One region of the Dyadobacter sp. CY351 genome, then DNA from elsewhere that is predicted to be linked to it. Evidence: riboswitches for the same ligand, from Rfam matches in the RefSeq annotation. Region 1 holds a riboswitch; the other holds the start of a gene.
What was found. A riboswitch is a leader RNA that binds a small molecule or an ion and turns the genes downstream of it on or off. The one in region 1 is predicted to bind cobalamin.

Region 1 (7,674 bases):
AGAAGTTTCGCAACAAATTATACAACCGGAAATCGTTTCGGACTCTGCCCGTTATTCCAAAATAAGCAAAGAATATAAGGATCTGGGAAAGATCGTGGAGCAGTATGCCCTTTATTTGAAATTGCAAAAAGACATAGCCGGAACCAAAGAACTCATCTCGACCGAAAAGGATGAAGAGCTTCGGGAAATGGCAAAAGAAGAACTGGACGACCTGACCCCAAAATTGGAGCAGCTCGAACAGGCGATCAAAGAGCTGCTTATTCCAAAAGATCCTAATGATAGCCGCAACATTATACTCGAAGTCCGCGGCGGAACCGGTGGTGATGAAGCTGCGATATTTGCGGGCGATATGTTCAGAATGTATCAGCGATTTTTTGAAAAAATGGGCTGGCGTTCTTCTATCATGGATTTTACCGAAGGCACCAACGGCGGATATAAAGAGATTATCTGTAAAGTTGAAGGAGAGGACGTTTACGGGAAAATGAAGTTTGAATCGGGCGTACACCGCGTTCAGCGCGTTCCGCAAACTGAATCGCAGGGTCGCATCCATACATCAGCGGCCTCCGTGGCTGTGCTGCCAGAAGCAGAGGAAGTGGATGTTCAGATAAATATGAATGATGTCCGCGTAGATACATTTCAATCGTCAGGTGCTGGTGGACAGTCGGTTAACACCACTTATTCCGCGGTTCGTCTGACACACATTCCATCCGGATTGGTGGTAAGCTGCCAGGATGAGCGTTCACAGTTGAAAAACAAGGACCGCGCATTGAGTGTTTTGCGTTCGAGGCTGTACGAGATCAAATTAAAAGAGCATAACGACGCCATCAGCTCGCAAAGAAAATCAATGGTAGGAAGCGGCGACCGCTCCGATAAGATCCGCACCTACAACTACCCGCAAAGCCGCATTACCGATCACCGCATTGGCTACACAGTTTACAATCTTCCGGCAGTTATGGAAGGTGACATCGGAGAATTTATCGAAAGACTACGCATCGCAGAGAACGCAGAGCGCATGCAGGAGGGAGAGACGGTTTAGAATTTCTACCAATATGGCATCGCTCCGCGATTTTGGTCCTGCGGAAATAGAAACCTACTTACCCGCGAACAACTCATTATAAGTCTTTGATTTATAAGTATCGAAGGCTTCTTTTTTGTGGTAATCTTCTCCTATGAATGTGATTACCTGGTGGAATTCTTTGGGTTTCATGTAGCCGGGTAAGGGCTGGATCATGTTGAATTCATCGTCCAGGAAAACGGTGGTTGGGTAACTGGGTTGGTTGTTGGTAAGAGCTAATGCGAGTTGATGTACACCGCGCCCGCCTTCGGAGAGAAATTCGAATTTTTTGTCTCCTAATGTGATGGCTTTTTTCTGTTCTGCATCGAGCTTGACGGCGTAGTATTTGCGGTTGACGTATTCGACAACTGCTTTATTTTTGAATGTTTCGCGGTCCATCACTTTGCACCATCCGCACCAATCAGTATATACATCGATCAAAACCTTGCGGGGCTCTTGCTGAATTTTAGCGTAGGCTTCTTCAATTGTTAACCATTGAATGCCTTCCGCAGGCCTGTTCTTGTCGGATCTGAAACCCGAGGCCACTGTTAGAATGGCCAAAAACAGAAAAAATGATGCAGCTGATCTTTTCATAACTTCATTTGATTTCAATAACTGAACAAATTTCACTGTGGAATAATTGTGCTTAACGGCTGACTTTATTATTTCGGTCGGCTGCCATAGCGGGCTTTCTTTTTGCCAGCGAAACCATAATCCCTCCCGCCACGATCAGCAACATGCCTGCGAACATAGAGAATGAAGGAATGGCCTCTCCCATGAAAAAACCGATCAGAACTGAGAACAGAATATTGGAATATCCAATGGCAGCAACGCGCCCGGCTTTGTCAAATGTGAAGGATTGCGTCAGCATTCTCTGACCCATGAGCGCCGTCAGTCCGAGCGCCAGAAAGCCAAGCCATTGCGCAATGTGAGTTGGCCAGGTGAATGTGCCAATCAGGAAATCCAGATTTTCCATAGGATAGTAAGTCCCGACGAGCATGGAAATAATGGGCATCACAATGCCGCTCAACATAAAAGAAAGAATGATCGCGCGTGAGTCATAAACAACACCTAACTGCCTGATTGACAAATAAGAAATTGCTGTTAACAATGCATTGCCAAGCCCTAAGGCATTGTCCCGCAGCGAAATGGAAAGGTCGGGCCGGAAAACGAACAGGATGCCGGTAAAGCCAACAAAAATAGCTGCCCACTCACGGGAATTGAGCGTTTCGCCGATCAGCAGCCAGGATAGCAATGCGAGGAAAATGGGATAAGTGTATTGGTATGTGGAGGCGCGGCCAAGCCCCAACGTTTGTATCGCATAAAAAAGCATATACAACGACAATGTGCCCACAACGCCGCGGAAAATAAGCAGCCCCAGCTTGCCTCCCTGCTGCCTTACAGGACGTCGCCAAATGCTGGTGACTACAAACACAACCCCAACAATGTTCCGGAAAAATACAAGCTGTACAATGTGGAAATCACGGCCGAGCCACTTGGAAATTGCGGAGGTGAGGGAAAAGAAAAATGCAGCACCGAGCATCAGATAAATGCCTTTTTGCGAAGAAGTTGCAGTCGGATTTTGAGCAGGAGCAGCCAACAATGATCAGGATTTTGGTCAAAGATAAAGCATATCATACAGAAGATAAAGGATATGTTACCGCGTCGGAAATCCCGCCAATTCACTACCTTTGCACCTTTGGCGCCGAAAGCTGCTTCAATGCGGCATGAAGGCTTAATAGGGAATTCCGTTGAACCGGAAGCTGTCCCCGCAACTGTGAGTCTGTTTATATTGATCCAATCCCCTATGCCACTGTTCCTCGAACGGGAAGGCCACGGACCAAAAAGACGAGCCAGGAGACCTGCCAGAAGTTGATCTATCAAATTTTGTTTTCGGAGGAAAAACAAAGCTGATAACGCTACATATTTGACACCAGGTGATTATTGACCGGAAGTTTTTTTTGGCTTTGACCATTGCCACATGGCTTTTCCGTCCGGAAATGCTCGTTGCACAGTCGGATAGCATTCGTTTGGAACCTGTTATCGTAAAGGGTTTTGTTCCTGAAAAATTCATGAGCGGGCTCAAAATCCAAAAGTTCGATTCGGCGTCTCTGAATCTTTTCCGCTTCCAGAATATCAGCGAGCTGCTTTCACTTTACACGCCGATTGCATTTAAAAATTACGGCCCCGGTCAGCTTAATACGGCCTCTTTCCGCGGAACGTCGGCTAACCATACCGCTGTGTTATGGAATGGTTTGAACATTAATTCTCCTATCCTTGGCCAGACAGATTATTCAACCATCCCAGTTACCGGTTTTGATCAGCTTTCTGTCCAATATGGCTCTGCTGCCAGCATTGTCGGCAGTGATGCCGTGGGTGGAAGTATTTTGCTGGGAAGCGCTCCATCGACCCAGCCTTTGCAGCTTTCAATCGGCCGGCAGCAGGAAAGTTTCAACAACCACCAGACCCAGGTTACAGCCCGCTATGCGGCGGTGATCAGTGATCAGTGGAGCTTTTCAGGCAAGACAAATGTGTATGACGGCCGTATGAACAACGATTTTCCATACACCGAGCGAAATCAATACACTGTTTTGCCATCCACTTCTTTCCAGCGTGGTCTGGTGCAGGATTTGTTTTTCAACTCAAAAAATGATCATCAGATTTCGGCGCATGTGTGGCTAACCCGTAACCGGCTCACGTTAACACCGGAAGACAAAGCTGGCCGCGAACTGACCTTAACGGAGGCTTACAGGACCATGTTACGTTATCAATTTAAAGACTTCACAATCCGCACTTCGTGGGTGAGAGACATTATTGATTATGCCAAAGGTGATTATAGTCAGCTGGACCATGCGGTAACAGACAAGTTTTCAAACCGTGTCGAACGCGATTTTCAATTCAATGCAATTCAAATTAAAGCAGGAGGCGAATGGGCACATTACCGCGCCCAGGTCGCTGGCTATGATAAAGCATTGGTGACAGAAAACAGAGGTGACATTTTTCTGTTAACGCGCTGGCAGGCCACCGCCCGACTGGTCATTTCCGGGAATTTAAGGCAGGCATTTGTAACTAAATTTGATCCGCCATTCACGCCTTCATTAGGAGCAGACTATTTTTTAGTCCAAAAAGAAGCCCATAATCTGAAATTAAGAGGCTCAATAGGAAGAAGTTATCGCGTGCCTACATTGAATGAACGCTTCTGGAAAGAACTCGGAAACCCGGATATCAGGCCGGAAAACGGGTGGAACAAAGAAGTTGGCCTCGAACAAAACTTTGTTATCGATGCTAACCAAACATTTTCGGCTTCCCTGACGGCATATCACAACCGCATTAAGGACTGGACTTATTGGAATCCTACGCAAAGTTACCGTGTAGAAAACTTGCAGCAAGTGCTCGCGCGTGGAATTGAAGCGCAGGCTGGGTGGCGGCATCAGATAAATGACTGGAAATCAGGCATCAACCTAGGGTATGCGCTAAATAAAAGTGCTCAGGAAAAAGCTTATGATGCCTATTCCTCGGATATTATCGGCAAGCAGCTTGTATTTGTGCCGATGCATTCAGGAAATTTGAATGCATTTATCCAATATAAAAATACGAGGCTCACAGGTCAGGCGCAGACGATCAGCAAGCGTTTTAGCACATTTGATAATACGCAATTTTTAGAAGGATATACGCTCACAAATTTGCTGGCAGAACATACTTTTGTCTGGGATAAAATAAAAATGCGGTTGCAGGGACAGATCAATAATCTGGCAAACACGTTTTATCTAAATGTAAGAAACAATGCAATGCCTGGCAGAAGCTTTGCATTAAGTTTAATTTTAATTTATGACCCGCCGCATTCCGCAAAGTAATGTCTTACAAGAGGTTATGTGGCAAAAACTTTACAACTAATAAAGCAAAAAATGAAAAAACAGTTATTCAGATTAGCATCTCTTACCTCTTTGTCTCTTTTCGCATGGTCGTGTAACCAAAGCGACCCAGCTCCGAAGGGTGATTATATCCAGGGTGTATTTGTGGTGAATGAAGGGAATTTCTCTCAAAATAACGGAGCGATCTCGTTCTTTACGAGAGAACAAACCACTGCGGAGATTGACATTTTCAACACGGCAAACGGGACTACATTGAAAGGCGGCGTGCAGGATTATGTGGCCCTGGACGCAACCGGGATCATCCTTGTGGACAATATGTCTGCCGGCCAGGATAAGGTTGAGATTGTCAACAGCAACACGTTCCAGAGAATTGCGACCATTGGCGCGCCGGAAATCGAGAATCCACGGGAAGTGGTTTTTGGGACCAACAACAAAGCATATGTGTCTTGCTGGGGGACCAATGCCGATTTCAAATTCACGACCGGTTATGTAGCTGTCGTTGATTTGGTTACCAATAAAGTGGTTGACCAAATCGAGATCACATCAGGCGGGCCGGAAAATCTGGTTTTGAATAACGGCAAGTTGTTTGTGGGAACGGTTTCCTATGGCGGCGGCACAACGTTGACGGTGATCAATACGACCACAAACGCAATTGATAAATCAATTTCATTTGAAAACGCACCAAACCCGATCGGGATTGATGCGGATGGAAAACTTTGGGTAAATGATGGCATTAAGGTCATTAAAATGAACCCTGATTCTTACAATGCAGACGCTACGTTATCATTGGGAAGCGATGCGACCAAATCTGCATCCAACTTTGCTTTCAGCCCGGATAAGAGAACGGTTTTCTTTGTTCTGTCATACTTTGATGCTGCCGGCGAACATGGAGGAACTTATAAATTCGGCATCAGCGACGCGCAGGTGAATGTTACGACGCCATTAATCAAAAGAATTTTCACAGGTTTGGCAGTTGATCCTACGCAGGGACTTTTGTATGCAGGTGTAACGCCTTCGTTCGCGCAGGCAGGTTATGCGCTCCGTTACCGCGCAGACGGATCACTTGTTGATTCAGTAAAAGTGAATGTTGCGCCAACAGGCTTCTTCTTCAAATAACAGAAGGCATATTCATCACAAACGAAAAAAGTCTCCTTCGCGGGAGACTTTTTTTATGTATATCAAATTGAAAACCTATTTGAAGAAACCTTGCGGATCTGGCTTCCTGGCTTTTAAAAGCTCCACAAAATCAAGGTTCATCTGGTTAAAATCGAGCGATCTTCCTTTATGCAAATGCTCCCACGATTTATCAAGATCATTGAGATTATAGTGTAACAAAGCCAGGTTGTATTGGCCTAATGCATAAGTAGAATCTATTGCAGTGGCCCTGTTAAGCAGTTCGGCCGCTTCATCCAGTTCTTCCTTTCGGCTTGTTATCGCGTATAATTTCAGATCAACGGTTGACAAATCGACAAGCAGCGGCACATTTTCACCCTGCAAACCAATTCCCCGGCTTAGCATTCTTTTGGCCTCCACCCAGTTTTCGCGCTGGTAGGAAATAACGCCCAGGCCCCAATATGCTTCCACATTTTTATCATTGAGTAAATGCGCGAGATTGAAGCGATAGCAAGCGGTATCCAATGCTCCTTCCTGCAAATATTCCCAGGCACGTGCGGTAAAAAAGCTGCTCGCCTCAGCGCGACTTGTAAATGACTTGTCGCATTCACTCAAAAAACGGATTTCCTCGTCAATCTGATCAGAAGTTTTGCTTACTTCCCCAAAAAGCGGGAGCACGCGTCTTTCTTTTAAATCTAAGGGCTTTTTTTGGGCAAGGTTCGTATCTGTATTCGGTCCGGCACTCGCGAGATGGGTGTTTTGTGCAAGGCCAAATACTGGGATAAGAATAGCAAGCCAAATAACAACGGACTCTTTCATAGGTGACTTTAATAGAGAAACAGGTTTTCTATTGTCCAAGTTAAACGGTTTTATCTAAATAGTATTGCATTATTTCCGTTTACTTCTTCCGGACGAATTACGACGGTTTGACCCTCCTTTATTGGGTTGTTTCTGCGCCGGGCGATACGTTTTTTTCTTCTCGTGAAAGGCTCCCAAAAACGTCGGATCTTCCTTTCTTTTTTGGTTATCTATCTCCCTCAGCATGTCCTGGCGTTCTGTAACGGGCGTTGAAGCGACTTCCAGATCCTCAGGCAACTCCATCCGCGGGATTTCCATGCGGATCATTTTTTCGATTTTCCGGATGTGATATTCGTCGGCCATGGTCATGAATGTGATGGCCTGTCCAATGCGGTTTGCACGGCCCGTTCTGCCGATCCGGTGCACGTAATCTTCGTAAATCAGCGGAACGTCGAAATTGATGACGTGGCTTACTTCCGTGATATCAATGCCCCGGGCTACCACGTCCGTTGCCACCATTACGCGCACGGAACCTTCTTTAAATGCTTCCATTGCATTGGTCCGCGTGTTCTGTCCTTTGTTGGCATGGATTACTTTCAATTCATCCTCGCGCACCACCCTATCGAGCAGATTCTGATGGACCAATCCGGCAACTTCCCGGCTCCTCGTAAAAATCAAGACACGGTTGAATGCTTCCCGATCTTTCAGTAAATGGGTCAAAAGATTGATTTTCGTGCGAAAATTGGGCAATTCGTAAATGGATTGGGAAACCATTTCGGCCGTTGTGGCCTGAGGTGTTACTTCAATGCGCGTTGGGAATTCGAGAAATTCGAAGGA
Region 2 (7,674 bases), on a different contig from region 1:
CCGGTTGTTTTTCAGGGATATATTGAAATAGCCCAGTCCGTCAGCATTTGTTTTCTGGACAGCTATCCCGAATTTGAAGGACAGGTGGTGGCTAAAAATTTCAGTAACAAAACCATTTTGGTCATTGAGGATAACCAGGATCACTGGCAGATGATGCGGGCTGCCTTGAAGACGGGCATGCCCGATATTAAAGTGATTCACCGAAGCAGCCAGGACAGCACCATCGATTTTCTGGAAAATGGATATGCGGCTTTGAATCCGCCCGTTGAGATGATACTGCTGGATTTATACCTCCCTAACCGCGACCAGGGCCTGAGCCTTTTGGCCCAAATCAGGAATTTCATTGCCAGCCGCAACCTTCCCCCCGTGCCTGTCATTATCCTGAGCCATTCGGATCATCCCAGAGACATAAGCGAAAGTTACGCGGGGCTTGCCAATGCCTATCTTGTAAAACGGGAAAAGCTTTCCAATCATTTTCCAGCATAAGAGACGTATGCAGCTTATGGTGGGGCACGGTTACTCTACCGAAAACTTCTTAGCAGGTGAATGAAAACGGCAAAATTGTTTACCGTTTTCAATTCCTTAATCCTGCATCCCTAAGTAGTTGATTTATTGCAGATGCCATATCAATAGAAGCTTCGATCTCCGCTTTACGGATGGCGACACTTTCTATATTGAAGCCAAAGGGGATTGCATGTTCTATGCAAAACGCGGTAAGCTCTGAGGCGATTTCAAGGCATATTTCCACGGATCTTTCAAGCATATCGTCTGCCTGACGGAGATCTTCCTTTACCTGGGCAGGCAAGTGAATGCCCAGCCACTCCATAAAATCGAGCGTTTTGGCAGATCCGCAGGCTGTGATTGTAAATATGATCGTTGGCGGGTCTGTCTGCTTGCTTTTGCAGCTGGCCGAAAGGTCCGCGATAAGCTGCTTTGCATAATCCAGATCGAAGACACATTGGGATATGAAATAAGAAACGCCGCTGCTCATCTTGTCGAGTATCCTTACATCCTCATCCTTTAATACATGATGTCTTTCCGGAATGGTCACTGCTCCGATAACGGATGTAACCTTGTGCTTTTCCCAAATTTTGTAGGCTTCCGAAAGACTGGTCTTCACCTGAAAATCCGGCGCAGGAACGCCTACAAAAACGGGATAAAACGTCTGTTGATGCAATTTTTCCAGCCAATCGGTAAGTTCGGCGGGGGTAAATTTACCTGCGGGCCGGTAAATGATTTTAGGGACATTCAAACTACCCAGATGTTCAGAGGCAAAATCAAGGGGATCCATTGCGTTGATAAATGGGAACGGCCTTTCCTGATTCGTCCTGGCAGATTCATCTTGTACGTCATATACGACGAGTGCATCGATATCCAGGGACGAAAGGCGGGCAATTGTTTTATCTGCGATTTCTGCAACCCGCTCAGGGGTTGTGCCTGCCTTTGGAGGAGTGATGCCGTAAAGCATTACACCTGACTGTCTGGATTTGATCTTTTCTAAAAACATAAATGGTAGTTTGAATACGGCTCCTTGCTGCTTTTTAATTTTTTTGTTCAAATATATGATGGAATGCCCGTAATGGAATGCCCGCCCTTCCTGATTTTGATTTACACTTCTATTGCAATTTGCTCCCGCGCCTGTCTGGCAGCAGCTACCATATTTTCCAGAGCAGCTTTTGTTTCAGGCCATTTACGCGTTTTCAAGCCGCAATCCGGGTTAACCCAAAGATTTTGTGCCGGCAACAGATCTGCTGCTTTGGCCAGCAGCGAGCTCATTTCTTCTGTGGTTGGCACGCGCGGAGAATGAATGTCGTAAACGCCCGGCCCGATTTCGTTTGGATATTCGAAATGCGCGAATGCCTGCAACAACTCCATCTGCGAGCGGGATGTTTCAATGGTGATCACATCGGCATCCATCGCGGCAATGTGTTCAATGATATCATTAAATTCACTGTAACACATGTGCGTATGGATCTGCGTCCGGTCCTGAACGCCGCTGGCGGTGATGCGGAATCCTCGTACAGCCCATGCCAGGTAATGCGGGCGCTTGGCTTTGCGGAGCGGCAAACCCTCGCGGATAGCGGCCTCGTCGATCTGGATAATGCCGATTCCGGCTTTTTCCAATGCCAGCACTTCATCGTGAATGGCCAGCGCAATTTGGTTGCTGGTCTGCTCACGCGGCTGGTCATCGCGTACAAACGACCATTGCAAAATGGTAACCGGGCCGGTCAACATGCCTTTCATGGGTTTGTCGGTTTGGGCAGCGGCAAATGTGCTCCACCGCACCGTCATATCAGCAGGACGGCTGATGTCGCCATAGATAACCGGCGGCTTTACACACCGGCTTCCATAGCTTTGAACCCAACCATTTTTTGTAAATAAAAACCCATCAAGCTGCTCGCCGAAGTATTCGACCATGTCGTTGCGCTCAAATTCACCGTGCACCAGCACATCTAACCCGATTTCTTCCTGCCAGCGGATTGCTTCTATCGTAGCTTGTTCAATTGCATTTTCATATGCTTCGAGCGTCAGATCGCCTTTTTTGAACCTGGCGCGCAGCTGGCGGATATCGTCTGTTTGCGGGAACGAGCCAATGGTCGTTGTCGGGAATGCAGGCAAGTTGAAGCGCTCGCGCTGGATTTGCTGGCGTACCGGAAAAGCTGTGCTGCGCGTTGCATCTGCATCCGTGATAGCGGCCACCCGGTCCTTCACGGCCTGCTTATGCACTTTTTGTGACGATCTTCTGCTTGCGATCGCTGCCTTATTTTCTGCTAACAGTTCAGTATTCCCATCAGCAATCTGGCTTAGCGCATTAATCTCAACCAGTTTTTGCCTGGCGAAAGCCATCCAGTTTTTGATTTCCGGATCAATGGCCGTTTCCAGTTCCAGATCGATCGGGCTGTGCAGCAGTGAGCAGGACGGTGTAATGATAACACGATCTGCTCCCAACTTACCGACGGCCAGATTGATCAGCTGCAAAGATTTTTCATAGTCATTTTTCCAGACGTTACGCCCGTCCACTACGCCCACGGATAAAATCAAGCGGTCCGGAATAAGCGAAAGCACTTCGTCCAACTGCTCGGGAGCCCTTACCAGATCCACATGCAATGCATCAACCGGCAGGCCAACGGCCAGGCCCGTATTATCCAGTAATGCTTCAAAATAGGTAGCCACCAAGATTTTTACGCCGCTAACCTGCTGGGCGATGGTTTTGTAGGCAAATTCAAATGCTTCCTTTTCCTTTTTGGTAAGATCAAGTGCCAGGCAAGGCTCGTCGAGCTGAAACCATGTTGCACCCGATTGGCCCAGACGGTTAATGATCTCAATGTAAACCGGAACCAGGCTGCTGATAAGCTCAATGCGCTCGAATCCTGCCTCTTTTTCTTTACCCAACAAAAGATAGCTTACCGGCCCGATGATGACCGGCTTGGCTTTTGCTCCCAGCAGCGCTTTGGCTTGGTTATATTCGTTGAAAATATTTTCGTTGTTGATGCGGAATTGCTGATCGGCTTTGAATTCGGGCACAATGTAATGGTAGTTCGTGTCCAGCCATTTGGTCATTTCCATGGCTGTAATATCCAGACCATTCTTTTGGTATCCGCGCGCCATCGCAAAATACAAATCCAGCTCTCCATTGTCCGTTGCCTGCGAGCGCACAGCTTCATAACGCTGCGGAACGACGCCCAGTAAAAGGCTTGTATCCAATGTCTGGTCATAGAAACTGAAATCATTGCAAGGGATCAGGTCGATGCCCGCTTCCAGCTGAGTCTGCCAGTTCTCTTCTTTGATCTTTTGAGCCACATTGTAAAGCTCAGTCAGATCGATCTTACCTGCCCAGAATTGTTCACAGGCTTTTTTGAGTTGTCTTTGTCCACCAATCCGCGGGTAGCCAAGGTTTTGTGTTAGCATTTTGTCGTTTGTTTAAATAAAAATTGTTACAAGCGCTTTGCTTAACATTGGTAACAGTCAGTAACCTGACTTGTAACCTGCCCTCTACGGCGGCTACTCACAGTTGCGCGACAGCTCGTGAATTCCACACGATTCCCTATTAATCCGACCTTCGTCGAAAACCTGTTTCCAGTTGTTATGGTAAAGAACGATTGCGATATTTTGTATCCGGCAAAGGATTAAATATCTACGCAAAGCTATGTAAGAAGCATTTAATCTCTACACATTGCCATATTTTTAGATATTATCACTATTCAATAGTCAATAACACTGCTTTTCTATCTTTTTCAACATTAAAATCTCGGTCTTAACAGATAAAATTCTACGGATGATGGAAGTTGAGAAGCGGCCTGTGGGATTGACGGCATTTTGTAGTGACACGTAATTGTTGTTACCCCAGGTAACATTTGTCTTTTTTGTCTTGCTATTCAAAATATCGGGGCCTATATTTGCACTCACTAGACTTAGTCTAAATAAGACTTGCCTCACACCTATTCTTGAAAACCCGGCAGTGGCAACTGTAAGGGCATTTAATTAAGAAAAATCATCGAATGTTATTGAAGCCTTCTCTACTCATTACAGCAATTGTTACCCTTTTTCATCTTCATACTTTTGCACAGACATCTGCCCTGAAAACGGCAGTAATCAAAGGAAAAATCAGCGACGATAAGGGTTCGGTGGTCAGCTTTGTAACCATAAGGGTTAATGGGACCAGCATCGCCACTTTCTCTGAAACCGATGGCACCTACACATTGAAAGATGTGCCCTACGGCCATCAGGAAATTATGATTACGTCTGTTGAAATCAAATCTAAAACTTCCAGGATACACGTTCACAAACCCACGCACGAGTTTAACGCGGTTGTAGCTAAAACCGCCCAGGATCTCAACGAAGTGCAGATTGTTCAGAAAACGGAAAAGAAACAGCTTGAAACGCAGGGATTTGCAGTCGCAATCATTGAAACAAAAGAAGCTTCGCTCCGCAACTTAACCACCAATGAACTGCTGGACCGGGCCGTAGGCGTCCGCGTCCGTCAAAACGGTGGGATCGGATCACGGGTGGAGTATAACCTGAATGGCATGTCAGGCAGTGCGGTTGGGATTTTCCTGGATGGCATTGAGATTTCAACTTATGGGTCTTCTTTCAATCTGAACAACATTCCACCCGCAATGATCGAACGCATTGAGGTTTACAAGGGTGTGTTGCCCTCGCATTTGACAGGCGATTATGTAGGCGGGGCCATCAATGTTGTTTTGAAAAAAGACGCTTCCCAAAACAACATTACAGCTGCGGTTGCCTACGGATCTTTCAACACATTTCAGGCCGATCTTTCCGGAATTTACCGCAACAAGCAAACAGGTTTTACCACCAGGGCATCAGGCTTTTACACCTACACCGACAACAGCTACACCACCTGGGGCAAGTTTTCAAAATTTGTGCATCCCGACCGAACATTGGAGCGGTATTACAGGGCCAAAAGATTCAATGATACTTATAAGTCAATCGGCGGCAGGTTTGAAGTCGGATTTACGAATGTGAAATGGGCGGACCAGTTTTTCATAGGTTACAATATTTCAGACACTTACAGCGAAATCCCGCACGGCACCACCATGGCAAGGCCTTACGTGGGCAGGTTTGGTGAATATCAGGCGCATGTGGTCAGCCTGAATTATAATAAGAACAATTTCCTGGCCAAAGGATTGGCGCTGAATGTGAATGCGGTCCGCAGTTACAGGAGCACATATGTTCAGGATACAGTTGGCCAGGTTTACAACTGGGACGGAAAGCCCAGAATGCTCATCCGAAACGGGGAAGTTGTTCCCGTGCCGCCCACTCCGGGAATGGGCCAGCAAGGTGCCAAGAGCATTGTGGAAGTAAACCGGCAGATCACCAATATGCGCTCTAATCTGGGATACACTGTTTTTCCGGGTCACAGAATTTCCCTTAATCACAAGCTGGAAACCACCGACAGGGATGACAATGACCTGCTGAATCCGGAGCGGAAGGAAATGGTGACTGTAAGCAGTGTAGTCAACAACATTCTTGCCTTAAACTATGAAGCGCAGTTCTTCAATGACAAGCTCAAAACGAACCTGCTGGGAAAATATACCTCCAACCGAACCATTCAAACGCGGCCCGAACTGATCGAACAAGACGGCGAAAATGTCATCAACAGGGTGCGCAATAAAACGGTGAACCACAACAAAGGATATGGTGCTACGGTTTCCTACAATGTATTTTCCAAAATGTACATCATCGGTTCCACCCAAAACGCCTACGTGACAGCCACCGAAAACCAGCTTTACGGCGATCCCGAAAACAACATTCTGGAAAATCCGGGTCTGATCCCTGAAAAGAATGTGAATTACAATCTGGGTTTCCGCCACGGCCCTATCCAGGCCGGCAAACACAAACTGACGCTCTATGCGAGCGCATTCTGGCGGAATGGCTTTGATAAAATCACCCAGCAGGCCGTCGAAAATGCGATTGTGCCGGGACGGGAAAGCGATGCGGATATTCAGGTTACCAAATATATCAACCTAGGACGCACGCAATCCAGGGGCTTTGAAGGAGAGGTGATTTATGTATATGACAACCGCCTGAATGCACTCTTCAACTTCTCCAAATTCAACACTTTATTCAAACAGAAATTTGACCAAAAGGGCAATCCGCACGATCTGTACAATTTGCAGCTTCCCAACGAGCCGTTTTTTACCATGAATGGCAGCGTTCAGTATCGGCTTAATGACAAGTTCCAGAAAAATTCGATTCTCAATTTTTATTACAATACAGGCTTTGTCGGCGCTTTCGGGACCGTATGGATGGAATCTGAATGGTTTACCACGCCTACCCAGTTCTATCACGATTTCGGAGCCAGCTACCGGTTCCCGAATGGTAAGATGGTCGCCAGCTTCGATCTCAAAAACATGCTGAATGCAGAGATGTATGACAACTTCGGTGTGCAAAAGCCTGGCAGGAGTATCTCAGTTAAGTTGAATTACACAATTAGTAAATTTTTATAATAATTAATTTAAGATGAAAAAGAATCTGATAAGCGCGGTGATCCTGGGTTTGGCAATGACGTTTGCCGGTTGCAAAGATGATGTGACCGATCCTGACGGTGGTGGCCAAACGCCTGTGAGCGAAAGGGAATTTATCTCATTGACTGCATCGATCCCTGATGCTGAGGGAACAGCAGGTAACGGCGGCACAATGGCTTACGCCATCACGCATGCGCAGGCTATCGACCCAAACTTTTCAGTTGATATATACAAAAACGGCTTTGGCCTCCGCTCTGCGCGCACAGCCCGCGTGCAAGCTTCTGAGGATGGAACGGAGCTCTATAACATTCAGTATACGGGTGAAGATGGCGGTGTATTCAACAAATATTTGGTAAAAGGCGCCAAAGATTACCAGGATACAGGCAACGAACTGGACTTGTCGGATATCGTAGGCACTTCTCCCCGCTGGACAAAAGCGGCTGAGGATATCGGGATCGGCGTACATTTAACCGGAAGCAAGACCATAACGGAAGGCGCTGCGCCAAACCACGTTTTCAAGTACACCCGGGGTAAAGTAAGGATCGCTGTCATTGACCTGAAAGAAGCCAGAGTACCCAACTCCACCGAATTCGATTTCCCTTTCCCGGCTGAGCTGGAAGCACAGGGCTACGCAGTGGGACGCATTGATGTTCCCGTTTTGAATGATGACAAAACCAAGATATTC

Region 2: it holds a riboswitch for cobalamin, as region 1 does, so the genes downstream of both, metE (5-methyltetrahydropteroyltriglutamate--homocysteine S-methyltransferase) here and L0660_RS21425 (TonB-dependent siderophore receptor) in region 1, are expected to answer to the same signal.

The regions. Positions count from the first base shown of each region.
Region 1 is NZ_JAKFFU010000012.1:184,550-192,223, reverse strand. Features, by position in the region: gene prfA (peptide chain release factor 1) at 1-1,036, shown strand, start outside; gene L0660_RS21435 (DUF255 domain-containing protein) at 1,091-1,648, opposite strand; gene L0660_RS21430 (DMT family transporter) at 1,701-2,654, opposite strand; cobalamin riboswitch at 2,738-2,939, shown strand; gene L0660_RS21425 (TonB-dependent siderophore receptor) at 3,016-4,908, shown strand; gene L0660_RS21420 (YncE family protein) at 4,960-6,042, shown strand; gene L0660_RS21415 (M48 family metallopeptidase) at 6,118-6,858, opposite strand; gene L0660_RS21410 (DEAD/DEAH box helicase) at 6,928-7,674, opposite strand, start outside.
Region 2 is NZ_JAKFFU010000006.1:118,905-126,578, reverse strand. Features, by position in the region: gene L0660_RS13020 (response regulator) at 1-486, shown strand, start outside; gene L0660_RS13015 (methylenetetrahydrofolate reductase) at 575-1,507, opposite strand; gene metE (5-methyltetrahydropteroyltriglutamate--homocysteine S-methyltransferase) at 1,609-3,909, opposite strand; cobalamin riboswitch at 3,948-4,090, opposite strand; gene L0660_RS13005 (TonB-dependent receptor plug domain-containing protein) at 4,500-6,971, shown strand; gene L0660_RS13000 (hypothetical protein) at 6,985-7,674, shown strand, end outside.